Regions from separate parts of the Amylolactobacillus amylotrophicus DSM 20534 genome, predicted to be linked through region 1. Evidence: predicted binding sites of a transcription regulator. Region 1 holds the regulator's gene; each other region holds the start of a gene.
What was found. Region 1 encodes LexA, which represses DNA repair genes until DNA is damaged. Its sites were predicted from a motif close to CNAACANNTGTTNG; they were not measured.
Positions count from the first base shown of each region.

Region 2: the regulator LexA is predicted to act here: its motif matches at 1,369-1,382, upstream of FC62_RS02925 (replication-associated recombination protein A).
Region 3: the regulator LexA is predicted to act here: its motif matches at 2,454-2,467, upstream of FC62_RS03640 (Y-family DNA polymerase).

Region 1 covers NZ_AZCV01000001.1:80,042-84,594, reverse strand. Annotated here, with positions in the region: gene FC62_RS00435 (ABC transporter ATP-binding protein) at 1-656, opposite strand, end outside; gene FC62_RS00430 (ABC transporter ATP-binding protein) at 649-2,406, opposite strand; gene FC62_RS00425 (YneF family protein) at 2,459-2,689, opposite strand; gene FC62_RS00420 (DUF896 domain-containing protein) at 2,756-3,004, opposite strand; gene lexA (transcriptional repressor LexA) at 3,090-3,713, shown strand; gene FC62_RS00410 (Dps family protein) at 3,785-4,258, opposite strand.
Region 2 covers NZ_AZCV01000002.1:14,816-19,368, reverse strand. Annotated here, with positions in the region: gene FC62_RS02935 (vitamin B12-dependent ribonucleotide reductase) at 1-849, shown strand, start outside; gene FC62_RS02930 (DUF4430 domain-containing protein) at 874-1,284, shown strand; gene FC62_RS02925 (replication-associated recombination protein A) at 1,450-2,772, shown strand; gene FC62_RS02920 (ABC transporter substrate-binding protein) at 2,848-3,837, opposite strand; gene FC62_RS02915 (magnesium transporter CorA family protein) at 4,268-4,553, opposite strand, start outside.
Region 3 covers NZ_AZCV01000002.1:151,469-156,021, reverse strand. Annotated here, with positions in the region: gene FC62_RS03650 (LTA synthase family protein) at 1-1,745, opposite strand, end outside; gene FC62_RS03645 (Hsp20/alpha crystallin family protein) at 1,890-2,336, opposite strand; gene FC62_RS03640 (Y-family DNA polymerase) at 2,485-3,795, shown strand; gene FC62_RS03635 (hypothetical protein) at 3,788-4,150, shown strand; gene FC62_RS03630 (CPBP family intramembrane glutamic endopeptidase) at 4,229-4,553, shown strand, end outside.

The DNA.
Region 1 (4,553 bases):
AACTTAACGTTAATCTGACTCAACTTCTCACGAAATCTCCGGTAGAGCTTTGAACTAAAGTGTGTGTAAAGCCAGACAAAGAATAGTAGTATCGGAATAAAGGCCATAACGATGAAGGTGGCCGTATGATTCGTGGTCCACATGGCCACTAGTGCAGTAATCATCGAGAATAGCGCGATAATCAACGTTGCAAACACGTTCCAAAAGTCCGCCAACGTACTCGTATCGTTCGTCACACGAGAAACAATCGAGCCGGCAGGTGTCTGATCAAAGTAACGCATCCCGAGGTTGTGCAGCTTCCGAAAGATGGTCCGTCTCACATCCTCTAAGGCACGTTCGCTGCCCATCGAATACATAAAGTAATAGATATATTGCAAAATGGCCTTCAGGATACTTCCAATAGCATAAATGGCCGCAAAGCCCAGGATAATCTGCACTGTCGCGGTCTGTTTAGTGAGGAAATTATCCATGAAGTATTGGAGTAACCGTGGTAATAACATGTTGATGACACTCACCAAGAATGCCCCCACAACCGCAATAATAAATGTCCACTTGAACGGTTTAACGAAAGTGAACAAGCGCTTCATGATCTTGAATTGTTCTTTTGCCGGAATATTCTTCGACCAGATTGACCGGTATTGTTCTTCATCATCCATCAATCTCACCTCCTACCTTGACTTCTAATTGTTGTTTCTCCCACATCTCATAGTACCAACCACGTGAAGCTAACAGTGATTCATGCGTGCCTTGCTCAACTATCCGGCCATCGTTGATTACCAGTATTTCGTCAGCATGCATCACAGAAGTGAGCCTGTGGGCAGAGATAATCGTGGTAGCATCTTTTCTATCTTCCTTCAGGTGGCCCAGAATGGTCTCTTCTGTTTTGGCATCGACCGCGCTCAGCGCATCATCCAAAATGAGGATCTCCGGGTCTTTCAAAAGTGCACGAGCAATTGCTAGACGCTGCTTTTGACCACCAGATAACGACACCCCGTTCTCCCCAACCAAGGTATTGTAGTTTCTCGGGAACTGCAAGATATCATCATGGAGCGCGCTTTTCTTGGCTGCGGCCTCCACTTGCGACTGCTCGGCATCGATATTTGCAAACCGAATATTATCACGAATGCTAGTTGAGAACAAAAAGTTGTTCTGTGGCACATAGCCAATCGCATGTAACAAGTCATCCAGTGGGATATCCTTGATGTTCTTCTCGCCGATTTTGATTGAACCAGTGTAGTTATCAAACTCCCGCATCAGCAGCTTGATAATCGTCGACTTACCTGCACCAACACGACCTACCAACCCAAGCGTCTTACCCATCGGCAACGTAAAGTTGATGTTTGAAAGTGTCGTGTGTTCTGGCTCGTCTGGATAAGCAAAACGTTCAACCTCATAGGTCAAATCACCAGTGGCCAGCTTACTTGGCTGCTCGTTGACCTCCTTAATCAGTGATTGCTCGTTCATGAGTTCCATCACCCGATCATAGCTCGCACTACCACGCTCCAAGACATTGAACAAGCGCCCGATTGCAAACATCGGCCAAACCATGGCTGAGATATATGAGATAAACGAAATCAACTGACCAATTGTAATTGTCTTGTTTGCAACCAGCATCCCGCCATAAATAATGGTAATCACGTAAGTTGCACCAATGATCAGTGTCGTTAAAGGGTCGAACATAGAATCGAGCTTGAAGACCCGCTTGTTGATTTGGATGGTCTTGTCAACCATCTGGTCAAATTCCGCAGTGTCTTCCTTCTCTTGGCCGAAAGTCTTGATGACCTTCACACCAGAGATACTCTCCTGTGTCTTATTATTCAGCTTAGAGAACGCCGCCTGTGAGTGGCCGAATGCATCGTGCAGTTTCGTACCTAACACACGAGCCATTACGGCTAAGAACGGCATCGGAATCATGGCAACCAGGGTCAAACGCCAGTCTACAAAAATCATCATAGCGATAATGGTCGAGCCACCAGTAACAATTGAGTCAACCAGTGTCAAAACCCCAGCCCCTGCGACTTGCTGAATCGCACTCAGGTCGTTTGTGGCGTGTGCCATTAAATCACCAGTACGATGCTTCTGATAGAACGTCTCATCCATCTGCATGAAATGCCAGAATAACTTCGAACGCATTGTCCATTCAAGCTTGGCCGCGCCACCCCAAATTTGGGTGCGCCACAAATAGCGAAATAGGTACAGCAGAATTGCTGCACTTAAAATCGCGCCGATTAACGTGAAAAATCTCTCCCAAGTAATTGAGCCCGTATCAATTTGGTCAGCCATCATACCTAAGATTCTAGGTGGGATCAAATTGATAATTGCTGTCAGAATCAAAAAACCGATTCCCAATGTATAACGTTTTCTTTCGGCTTTGAAGTACCAGCCGAGTTTCTTAAATATTCCCATCTTAAACCTCGAATGAATATGAAAAAGGCAGGTAAATACCCGCCTCAGTCAACTATTTCTTAGAAGATTTGCTTTGTGCCTTCATGCTGGCCATCATTTGGTTAAGCTTCTTTGCAGAAGGCTTCTGACCCATTTGACTCATCATTGCACTAATCATTTCCTCATTGATTGGTGGATTCTTTTCAAAATACTTCTTCATATAGTTTCTCGCTAGGAAGAAGCCACCAGTGGCGCCACCTAGTATTCCAATTACTACGATTAATATCCAGATACCTGTGTTCATATACTTATTTATCCTCCCAAAATTTCAACATTATTAGTTTACACAATATTAGCTCTCATTGAAAGTCTAATCTTGTCTTAATCCTTTTTCTCTTTGTGCGGCCTTTGCTTTTTCGGATGTAACATCGTTACCGTGCTCATCGACCAGTTTGATGTTTTCAACTGTTTGCCTGAATCCGGCGCGGAAATCCTTCAGGAAAATCTGGTGTAATTCCTTTCTTTCCTCGACCTCTGCAGCGGTTAATTCGCCAGCCTTTTTCTTCGCCGCTAGCTCATTAATTCTCTGCACTAACTTGGCTTTTTCTTCCTTATTCATTGTAAAACCCCAATCTAGAACATTTGTTTGCCTATGACAAAAATTTGTGATACCCTTATCTTAACGAAAAATACGGAGTTTAGCCATGACAAAAGTCCACGAGAACAAACAAATTGAAATATTAAGATTCATCTACGAGGCAGTTGAGGATCGCGGGTTTCCACCAACCGTCCGAGAAATCGGTCAATCAGTTGGACTTTCTTCTACTTCGACCGTCCATGGTCACCTTGAACGACTAGAGCGCAAGGGCTATCTAGTCAAGGATGCCACAAAGCCACGGGCAATTGAGGTCACTGATTTAGGACGTGAATTAATTGGTGCGAAGCAGAAATCGATTCCGATGATCGGTGTCGTAACTGCGGGCCAGCCAATTCTAGCCGTTGAAGATATTACAGACTACTTCCCTGTACCACCTGAACTTGAAAATTCGGATGACGAGTACTTCATGCTTACTGTGCACGGTGAAAGTATGATTAACATGGGTATTCTTGATGGTGACAACGTAATTGTAAAGAAACAATCTAGCGCAAATAACGGTGATGTAGTTGTCGCAATGACCGACGAGGACGAAGCTACCATCAAACGCTTCTACAAGGAGAACGGTCATTATAGACTACAACCAGAGAATGATTATATGGACCCTATCATCTTGGATTCCGTTCAGATACTGGGGAAACTTGTCTCCCTCTACAGACAATCGATTATCTAATATAGAGTATTACATGATTAATGTAAAGTAAAAGACAGCCGGTTGGCTGTCTTTTTTGTTTTGCACGATCTTTAATCAAGCGGAGCTTGACCCAAGTATGCATTAATCATCCAGATGATCTTATCGGTCTCACTCTTGAATCCATTTAGCATGTCCTGAGTCGGAAAATCCTTTTCCTCGTCGGTGATCTCAATCCCCTTCTGAAATTGGTCACGCAGATATTTGAATTGATCAACGAGGCGTTGCATCAGCTCCTGCATACTTAATTCATCGAACTGGAGCTCCTCATCTGGAATACCAGTATTCTCAATGAACTCGTGAGTCGTCGCAAAAGGACTACCGTTCAATGCAATTAACCGTTCTGCAATCTCGTCTTTTTGTTGATCAAGTTGCGCACCATATTCATCCATGAGCGGATGTAATCTGAAGAAGTTCTCACCGCGCATATACCAGTGAGTCTGTTGAACCACCACACCCAACTGACTGATATCCGCAATCAATTGATTCAGTTGCTCTTTGGTGTTCGGGAAATCATAGTTTGCCATATTGTTCCTCTTTTCCAGAAAATAATGTATTCGGTTACACTACTACTGTAACATGGAACTGATTCATTCTAAAATTTCCTGTTTAGAAATTATCCTTAGCTGGAACTGACTGTATAACCTATTGATTTGCTAAGTTTTAATAATTTACAGAGTGCACCAGCAAATTACTAATCTGGCCATAAAATTTTCACTCTTTCACTACTCTTCCTCACTATTCCCCAAACCCTTATAAATATTGGCTTTAGACTGATAATAAGAATATATAACTTCCTCATACTTCCCCGTATTTCCCTCG
Region 2 (4,553 bases), on a different contig from region 1:
AAAGGTAGTTTCCCATTCTTGGTTGGCCAAACTGCCGCAGAGACAGCAGCTTTACGGGAGAAATTTATCAATACCGGTTACATGAAGAAGATGCCTGAGGACATTCGCCAAGATGTCTTGAAGTATGGGATTAGAAATTCACACCTGTTAACGGTTGCTCCTACTGGCTCGACTGGGACTATGACCGGCGTCTCAACCGGTTTAGAGCCATACTACTCATTCTCATACTTCCGTTCAGGTCGTCTGGGCAAATTCATCGAAGTAAACGCTGCAATTGTTGATGAATACCTTGCAAGTCATCCGGGGACAACTAAGGAAAACTTACCTGATTTCTTCGTCTCGGCAATGGAGCTTTCTCCAAAGGAGCACGTTGACGTTCAATGTGTCATTCAGCGCTGGGTTGATAGTTCTATCTCGAAGACCGTCAACGCGCCAAGAGGCTACAGCGTGGAACAAGTTGCCCAGGTGTACCAAGACCTCTACGATGGTGGTGCAAAAGGGGGTACCGTCTACGTGGATGGTAGCCGTGATTCACAGGTGCTGACCCTCACTAATGAAGAAAACACGATGGATAACTTACTGGATGACGATGATACAAGTAAGGCTAAGACGACCGATGAACCTGTCAAGGCCGTTGAACAAGTTGAGCTACACGTAATTACCGATACGGACGACACAAAAGAACAGTGTGCCCCCACTGATGAAGAGCTCACAGGCCTGTTTACCGGCCGTGTCGAGGGTGTCGACGAAGGAAACATTTGTCCAATCTGCCACAAGGGAATTGTGGAGAAGATTGGTGGCTGTACCACGTGCACCAACTGTAAAGTACAATTGAAGTGCGGGCTGTAATACTAATATTAAGGAAATTTTTTAATGAAAAAACTGCTAAGAATTTTGGTTGTGGCGGTATTACCAATACTGCTCCTAGGAGTGGGCTGCAGCAATCAGGAGAAGTCAACAGACAATACACAAACTAAATCAAGTTCTGTCGCGAACCAAACGGCAACAATTAAGGTGTTTGATCGAACCAACAACAAGGTGCTAGGCAACAAGAAGGTGTCGTTCAAAAAGGGCGAGTCAGTTTTAGCCGCCTTGAAGAAGAGCTATCGGGTGACCGAAAGTAAGGGATTCGTCTCGGCGATCAATGGTGTAGAACAAGACGACCAAGCTGGCGCTTACTGGACCTTCACGGTAAATGGTCAGGATGCCACAAAGGGTGCAGGCGAGATCCAGCTTGCACCAAAGGACAAGGTTGTCTTCAAGCTGAGCACATACGAAAAATAAGGTGACGATATTTCATTTAAGCCATTCAAATTGCCTCTGTGAGGAGGTTAAACTTGAATGGCTTTTTTTCTATTAGGCAAAAGGTGAACAGATGTTTGGTTAATGCGGTATAATTATTGGTAGTAAATTTAGCTAAACTAAGTTGCACAAGAACAGGCGGTTATCATGAAACAAGAATCACTTTTTGCAAACCAAGTAGACAATACGCCACTCGCGAGTCGGGTGAGACCGCAAACGCTGGCGCAATTTGTCGGTCAGGACCATTTGCTTGGTCCCGGCAAAATCCTGCGTGAAATCATCGAGAATGACCAGGTATCATCGATGATCTTCTGGGGGCCGCCAGGAGTCGGGAAGACCACTCTCGCCGAGATTATTGCCCGGACAACCAAATCGAATTTTTTGAGCTTTAGCGCCGTCGATAGTAGTATTAGTAAGATTAAAAAGATCATGCAACAGGCCGAGCTTGACCGGGAGATTGGGCAACAGACGATGGTTTTTGTTGATGAGATTCACCGTTTCAATAAGGCACAGCAGGATGCGTTCTTGCCCTATGTCGAGCGAGGCAGCATTATTTTGATTGGGGCAACGACCGAGAACCCTTCGTTTGAGGTGAACTCGGCCTTATTATCACGCTGCAAGGTTTTCGTACTGAAGGCATTGACGACTGCTGCAATCAGCCAGCTGCTGCAAAATGCGCTCACCAATCCTGCTGGATTTTTGAAACAGCATGTCAAGATCGGTGCTGCGGAACTTCATTCCATTGCAAATTTCGCCGATGGGGATGCAAGGATGGCCCTCAACACGCTGGAAATGGCCGTCTTGAACGGTGAGAAGAATGGCTCTGAGATTACGGTGACCACGTCCAGCCTGGCCCAACTAATTACCCGTAAATTTGTCCTGTACGACAAGAACGGTGAAGAGCACTACAACATTATCTCGGCTCTGCATAAATCAATGCGCAATAGTGACGTAGATGCTTCGATCTACTGGCTACTACGGATGCTTGAAGGTGGCGAGGATCCGCTTTATATCGCCCGCCGCATTGTCCGCTTTGCAGCGGAAGACATTGGCTTAGCAGACACTAACGCGCTGAACGTAGCCATAAACGTTTTTCAGGCTTGTCAGTTTCTGGGGATGCCTGAGTGCGATGTCCATCTGGTAGAGGCGGTGACTTATATGGCGCTTGCGCCGAAGTCTAATGCGGTTTATGCGGCCAAGAATGCTGCGGCAAAGGACGTCAAGCAGACTGCGAATGATCCGGTTCCTTTGCAGATTAGAAATGCACCAACGAAGTTGATGAAGGATCTAGGCTATGGTAAAGATTACGAATACGCCCATGCAACTAAGGATAAGTTAACGACGATGGACACAATGCCGGAATCGGTCGCCGGTCACGAGTATTATTTACCGACAATCGAGGGCCAAGAGGTGCGGTTTAAGGCACGTCTAGAACAGATTAAGGAGTGGCATCGGGCACACCAAGAATAGAAAAATCAGGCTGACAATCTCTGTTCAAGAGTGTTGGCCTAATTTTTATTGTGCCAATTTTCAGCTGATGCGGATCTATTCTAATTGATCGTCTGAAATACCCAGCGCCTGCATCATCTTTTCATTTTTAATAATTGTGATGTCTTTTGGCTGTTCGACTGGGAGATCAGAAACCTGCTGGCCCTTGATGATTTTGATGGCTAACTTAGCCGTTTGGCGGCCAAGTTTCTCATAATCTAGTCCCTCGTTAGCAACACCACCATCCCGCACCATGGTACTTGCACCAGGAATAACTGGGACCTTAGTCTTTCTTGAAATCTTACCCACTGTCACCATCGCGGCGGCCATCGTGTTGTCAGTTGGTAGGTAGATGGCGTCGACTTTCTTTGCCATCGAGCGTGTTGCCTGATCCACGTCGTTTGTCGTCGCCACGGTCAATTTCTTCACCTTAATTCCCAGCTGTTTCAGTTCCTTCTCAGCCTCTTTGACCTGCGTAAGCGAGTTTGATTCTGCAGCATTGTAGATAATCCCGACTGTTTGCGCTTTTGGCAGCAGATGGTGGAGAAATTTAATTTGCAGTTTCATGGAAACATTGTCCGTCACACCAGTGGCGTTCGTATCCGGCTGTTTGAGATTAGTGGTGAGGCCGGCTTCCTTTGGATCGGTGATAGCGGTGAAGACCATGGGCGTGTCTGGGTCCACTTTCTGGAGGGCCTGGGCCGCTGGTGTTGCAAGTGCCAAGTTGACGACGTTTTGGTCCTTCTTTAGTTTCTCACTCATTGTCCGTAGGTTACTCTGATCACCCTGGGCGTTCACATAATCAATCTTAATCTTCTTACCCTTGTAACCTGCTGCTGCGAGTTCTGCTTCAAAGCCTTTCCGCGCATCTGTTAAGGCCGTTTGGTCGATGAGTTGAAGAATGCCAATCTTGATTGGTTCGTTATCCTTAGCTGCCGTTTTCTTGCCACAACCAACGAAGCTAATTGCCAGTGCAGCCGTGAGAATTAGTCCGAGCATTAACTTGTTACTCTGCCGTGTTACTTTCTTGTCCCGCTTATTTATCATATTGTTTCCTCCAAAAATTTTTTAAGTGCGATTTCACTTTGACTGGTAGGTGATTTAGCAAACTAAAAAGGCCAGCCTGTGGACTTAAATTCCAAGTGGCTGGCCAATAATTTCTCGAGAAAATAAAAACCACATGGGATTTATGAGTCCATGTGGCGTAAATGCAACGTTAATAGTTCGCCTTCATGGATGCAATAGCGCGGTTGCGCGATTTGCACCCGATGATGCAAATCGCTATCCAAAGAAGTCGAAAAAGAAATTGGTATTTAATTGTAATTGAGCAGTACACAAATCTTGCATGTTCAATACTCCTAAATTTATTATCCCTTAACCATTTGCTGCCTTAATTCATTAAGTGGATGTTTCTAATATAGATGTTTCTAATATATTATTTTATAATTAAAATGTCAACAGGATTTTCCTAAATCGTTCATTTAGAATAATCCTTCTTGTACAGGTGTAACGCCATTAATGCGCCTAGGATAATCGAGATTGCTAAAATAATGAGAAAGCCATAACTACTTTTCTTAAACAGGAGGCCACCCGCATTCATGCCCCAGATGGTCCCAATCAGCGCGGGAACGGATAGCACTATCGAGAGTGAATCGAGGTATTTCATCAAATGATTGAGATTGTTGTTCATCATATCTGTGAATAAACCGCTGATATTCTCCATCAGACTAGTATAGACATCAACCATCTTCTTTGCCTGCCGA
Region 3 (4,553 bases), on a different contig from region 1:
TCAATGTTGGCAGTCCCGCCGCCGTATCCATTCGAGAAGAAGAGCCCACCGTGATTATTGGCTTGGTAGTTTGTGATATTTGGCAGTGGGTTACTGGTTAATTGAACACCAGGAATACGTGCTGGATTTGCGAGCGACTCACTGAGAATATAAATAATAGTTTGGTCGTTTATCTTATTCTTACGTGTTTGGTTGAGGGATTGAGCAACTTTAGTATATTTGTACGCTAGCTGTTCCATCTTGCTCTTGCTGTAACCGTGTGGCTGTTCCATTGCAGTGACTTTCAGCATGCTGGCAAAACCAACCAGGGTGCCATTGGTTCTGTAATGCCCGATTGGCACAATCATGGAGAGGGTGCTGTAATGTGCGGCACGCATTGCCGGATTCTTGGCGACATGCGTACCGGTAGTGTTCCAGCTTACAGTTTGAGTTGGTAGGAAATTGACCCAGAAAACAAGGTAGCTGACGCTGACGATAATTAGCCCTAGTCGTACTGGTAATTTAGCGTGTAATTGGAGGTTAAAGCGTTTCTGGATAAGCCAAATGAACCCTAATAAAAGGACGAGACCTAAGATGACGCCCACTAGGTAGGTAGCGTTAATCATGCTAATCAATTCTGGAAGAATAACAATATTTTTTAAATCTAGTGGGGTGATCGGTTCATTTCGTAGTAGTACCTTTTGCATATTCGCGTAAGCTACAAGAATCACGATGAGGCTGTAGATACCAAGGGCCAAATAGACACGTTTCACAATTGCCACGACGATCATGTAAATCGCCAGTAGAAATGTCAGATTAATCAAACTCAACCACAGTGAGCCTGGACCGGTTACCATCGTGCTCAGTCTAAATGAATAGTTGGAGGCTTGGATAATAAAGTAGGAGCTGGGAATAACAATTGACGCAGCAAAAAGATGTGGTCGCGTCAGTCGGTGTTGTCTGATCCACTCGATGGTCGTAATCAGTATGAAGGTGAGCAAAATTCGGATGATGAGGAGGGCGCTGGGATTAGTAATTCCAAGTAGGTTAGTTGCTGCGACCATGCCGGTGTTCCACCAGATTGTGTTAATTTCAAAGTTGAGCGAGCCGACAATTAGGATTCCCGCAATTAAAGGCAAGGATAACTGGGCTTCTAGGTCTTTGAGTAAATGAGGTAGTCTAACGATAATTCCTAGACTGAAGCTGAACAGCACGCCAAAGATCGCCACTAGATAAAGGAGATTAAGTCGGTTTGTGCGGTCAATAATTACAAGGCCTAAAAGCAGTAACAGCAGGTTAATACCAATTAATAGCCAACGTTTATTCTTGGTTAAGGTCAGGAACCACTTGGTAAAGAGGGGACTAAGCAGCGCGAGCCAGAAAAGGATGAAGGTGGGATTGTTTATCTTCCAGACAAAGTTAAAAGCGGTGCTTAATTTGGCAAGCGAAAGGGCGGAGCTAACTAGGCTGAGGTGAATGATGAATGTAAATACACTGTAAGTGAGGAAAAAGAGTAGGATACGGTAATAGTATTGCTTGTTTTTAACCTGGGACAATAGAGTCTCATGGCGGGAGCCGAGGATAAAGGAAATTCCTAGGATTATTGCAAACTCCAACACAAAGAGGTAACGCGAGCCCCGAAAGGTGATTGCGGTGGGTGTCGCTGGGTAAAGTGAATTATAGGCAATTGCTAGAACTGCTATTAAGCCTACGAATATATTGAGTAATGAAGCTTGAATTTTTTGTACCAAACTAGCTGTTTGCATTAATGTAATCCTTTGATTTCATTCGTTGAGTTTGATTATAGCATTTTTAGAAAAACATTTGGCAACTACAGAATATAAAAAGGGTGGGTTCAGAAGAACCCACCCTTAGTATTACTTACCAGCTAACTATGTGTTAATGCTCTGTTAATCAATCTTAATCTGATTTGCGTCATCAGATTTCTCAGTTGCTTTTGGTAATGTGACGGTCAAAACGCCACCCTCGTATTTAGCAGAGATAGCTGACTTTTCTACGTCTGGAAGGCGGAATTGCCTTGATACATGGCCAATCGAACGCTCGTTGTGAATGATGTTCCCATCTTTATCACTCAAATCTGAGAATGACTCACGAGAACCAGAAACACTAAGAACGCCGTTTTGGTAATTTAAATTAATCTTATCCTTTTGCATTCCTGGCATGTCAATCTTGACTACGTACTCCTTGTCGGTTTCAGCGATGTCTGATTGCATAATATTTGCTAATGATACATTAGCAAAGTCGTCTCTAGGGAAACCGAAGAAGTCATCGTTAAACCAATCATTAAACCGATCCAATGGATTTCTATTACTACGATGCATTAATTCATTTGCCATATTGAAAACTTCCTTTCTTTCAACCTACATATATATTGTAGGAGCTATTTTACCGGGATTCAAATATTTTGCACTTGCTATTTTTGCTAAAATAATGTAATTTTGATATAGCAAATACGAACACTTGTTCGCGAAAAGGGGTGATAATTTGTATGATTATCGTTATGAGCCTAAACGCCTAATCTTCATGATTGATAATAAATCATTCTATGCCAGTGTCGAGAGCGTGGCCTTGGGGTTGAATCCGTTGAAGACCAAATTGGTAGTCATGTCGACCCAGAAGAATACTAATGGCGGCCTCGTCCTAGCTGCCTCGCCGATGGCGAAGAAGAAATACGGAATCAAGAATGTGATGAGACAGCGCAACTTGCCAACCAAGGAGGAGGCGCCAGACCTAATTTACGTCGAGCCCCACATGAACCTTTACATCCAGAAGAGCATGGAGATTATTGAGATATTTCGGAAATATGTGGCTGACGAGGACCTGCACGTCTACTCGATTGATGAGAGTATCTTAGACATGACCAACTCATACCAGTTGTTTGGTAAGGACCCGTTTGAGGTGGCGCGGAAGATTCAATTAGATATTCGTAATCAGCTCGGTATTTACACGACTGTAGGTATCGGAGAGAACCCGCTTTTGGCGAAATTTGCACTGGACATCGATGCAAAGAAAAGGGCAACAATGATCGCCTTCTGGCATTATGTGGAGGTGGCAGATACAATCTGGCAAATTTCTGATTTAACGGATGTTTGGGGAATCAATAAACGAACTGCAGCCCACCTTGAGAGAATTGGTATTCACAATATGTACGAGTTGGCACACACTGATCCGGTCAAACTGAAGAACGAATTTGGCATAATCGGTGAACAGCTTTTTGCAATGAGTTGGGGGGTTGATCGGAGTTTAATTCGGGATAAATATATTCCGCAAGCAAGAAGCTATGGTAATTCACAGGTTTTACCACGAGACTACTTGGTGCAACGTGAGATTGAAATCGTGATTAGGGAAATTGGCGAACAGGTCGCCGCCAGAATTAGAAGTCGCAAATTACAAACGGGTCTCGTCAGCTTGTGGATTGGTTTTTCATACAAAAGTAGTACGGGTAAGAAGCGTTCGGGTTTTCGTAAGCAACAAAAAATTAGTTATACAAATGACAATAAGGAGTTAGTTGAGGAGCTACTAGCCCTTTTTCGGAGTAATTGGCATGGGGAAATTGTACGAAATATTGGAGTGGACTATGGTGACCTGATTCCAGAACAAGTAAGTCAATTAAATCTGTTTGTGCAACCGCAGCAGTTAGAGAAACGGAGCAAACTGGATCGGACGGCTGATCAGATTAGAAAGAAATTCGGTTTGAAATCTGCCGTTAAATTAAGTAGCTTAGCACCTGGGGGTACAGCGATAGAACGTGCCGGCCTTGTCGGGGGCCACAATGGTGGTAATAGTTATGAGTGATTTTGATCGAATGTTGGACGATTTTTTTAAGAATTATCAGGATCGTGGTATGAAGAAATGGGCAGGTTTTTATTTAAGTGATCACACACAAAAGATTGAACAAGAGGAGCAGCAAAATAATAAGGTAATAAAGAGTCGCCCGATTCAAACTGCAGAAGAGGTTGGTATGCTGTTGTTCCAGGCATTTGAGAATCATCTAGAGGTGGATATCCAATTGAAACAAGTTGACGTAAATGGTGTAATTCCTGCAAGTATCGTGGGCTTTGTTGGTGGTTATCAGCAAGATAATGTTGTGATTAATGACCAACAGATTAAATTTGAAGATATTAAGAATATTCAAATTAGAACTGAATAGGAGCACAAAATAGTATCTGGCCTGAAACTAGTCATTTTTTTTGGTATAATCGAACATGACTTTATGAGGGATGATTACATGAATACACCAAGATCACGTGAAGGTAATATGGTTCGCGGAACCATCTACCTAATAGGATACTTTATTATTTTCGGTGCGAGAAGGTTGGCAGTAGTTGATGGCAAGGTACGCCTTTGGGGCAGCATTCTCTTTTTGTTGCTAAGCCTAATGATGTTGATTTTCTACATCTACCGCTTTAATCGCGAATCGCGCTACTTTGAGCGTTCAGACACCACACTGCCGATATCGGACCATTTCGGTCAACTGGTATTGATTACCACGCTAATATTTATTGTGAGAATGGTAATCAACTACATCCAATTGGCGCAGGGCATAGGTTATA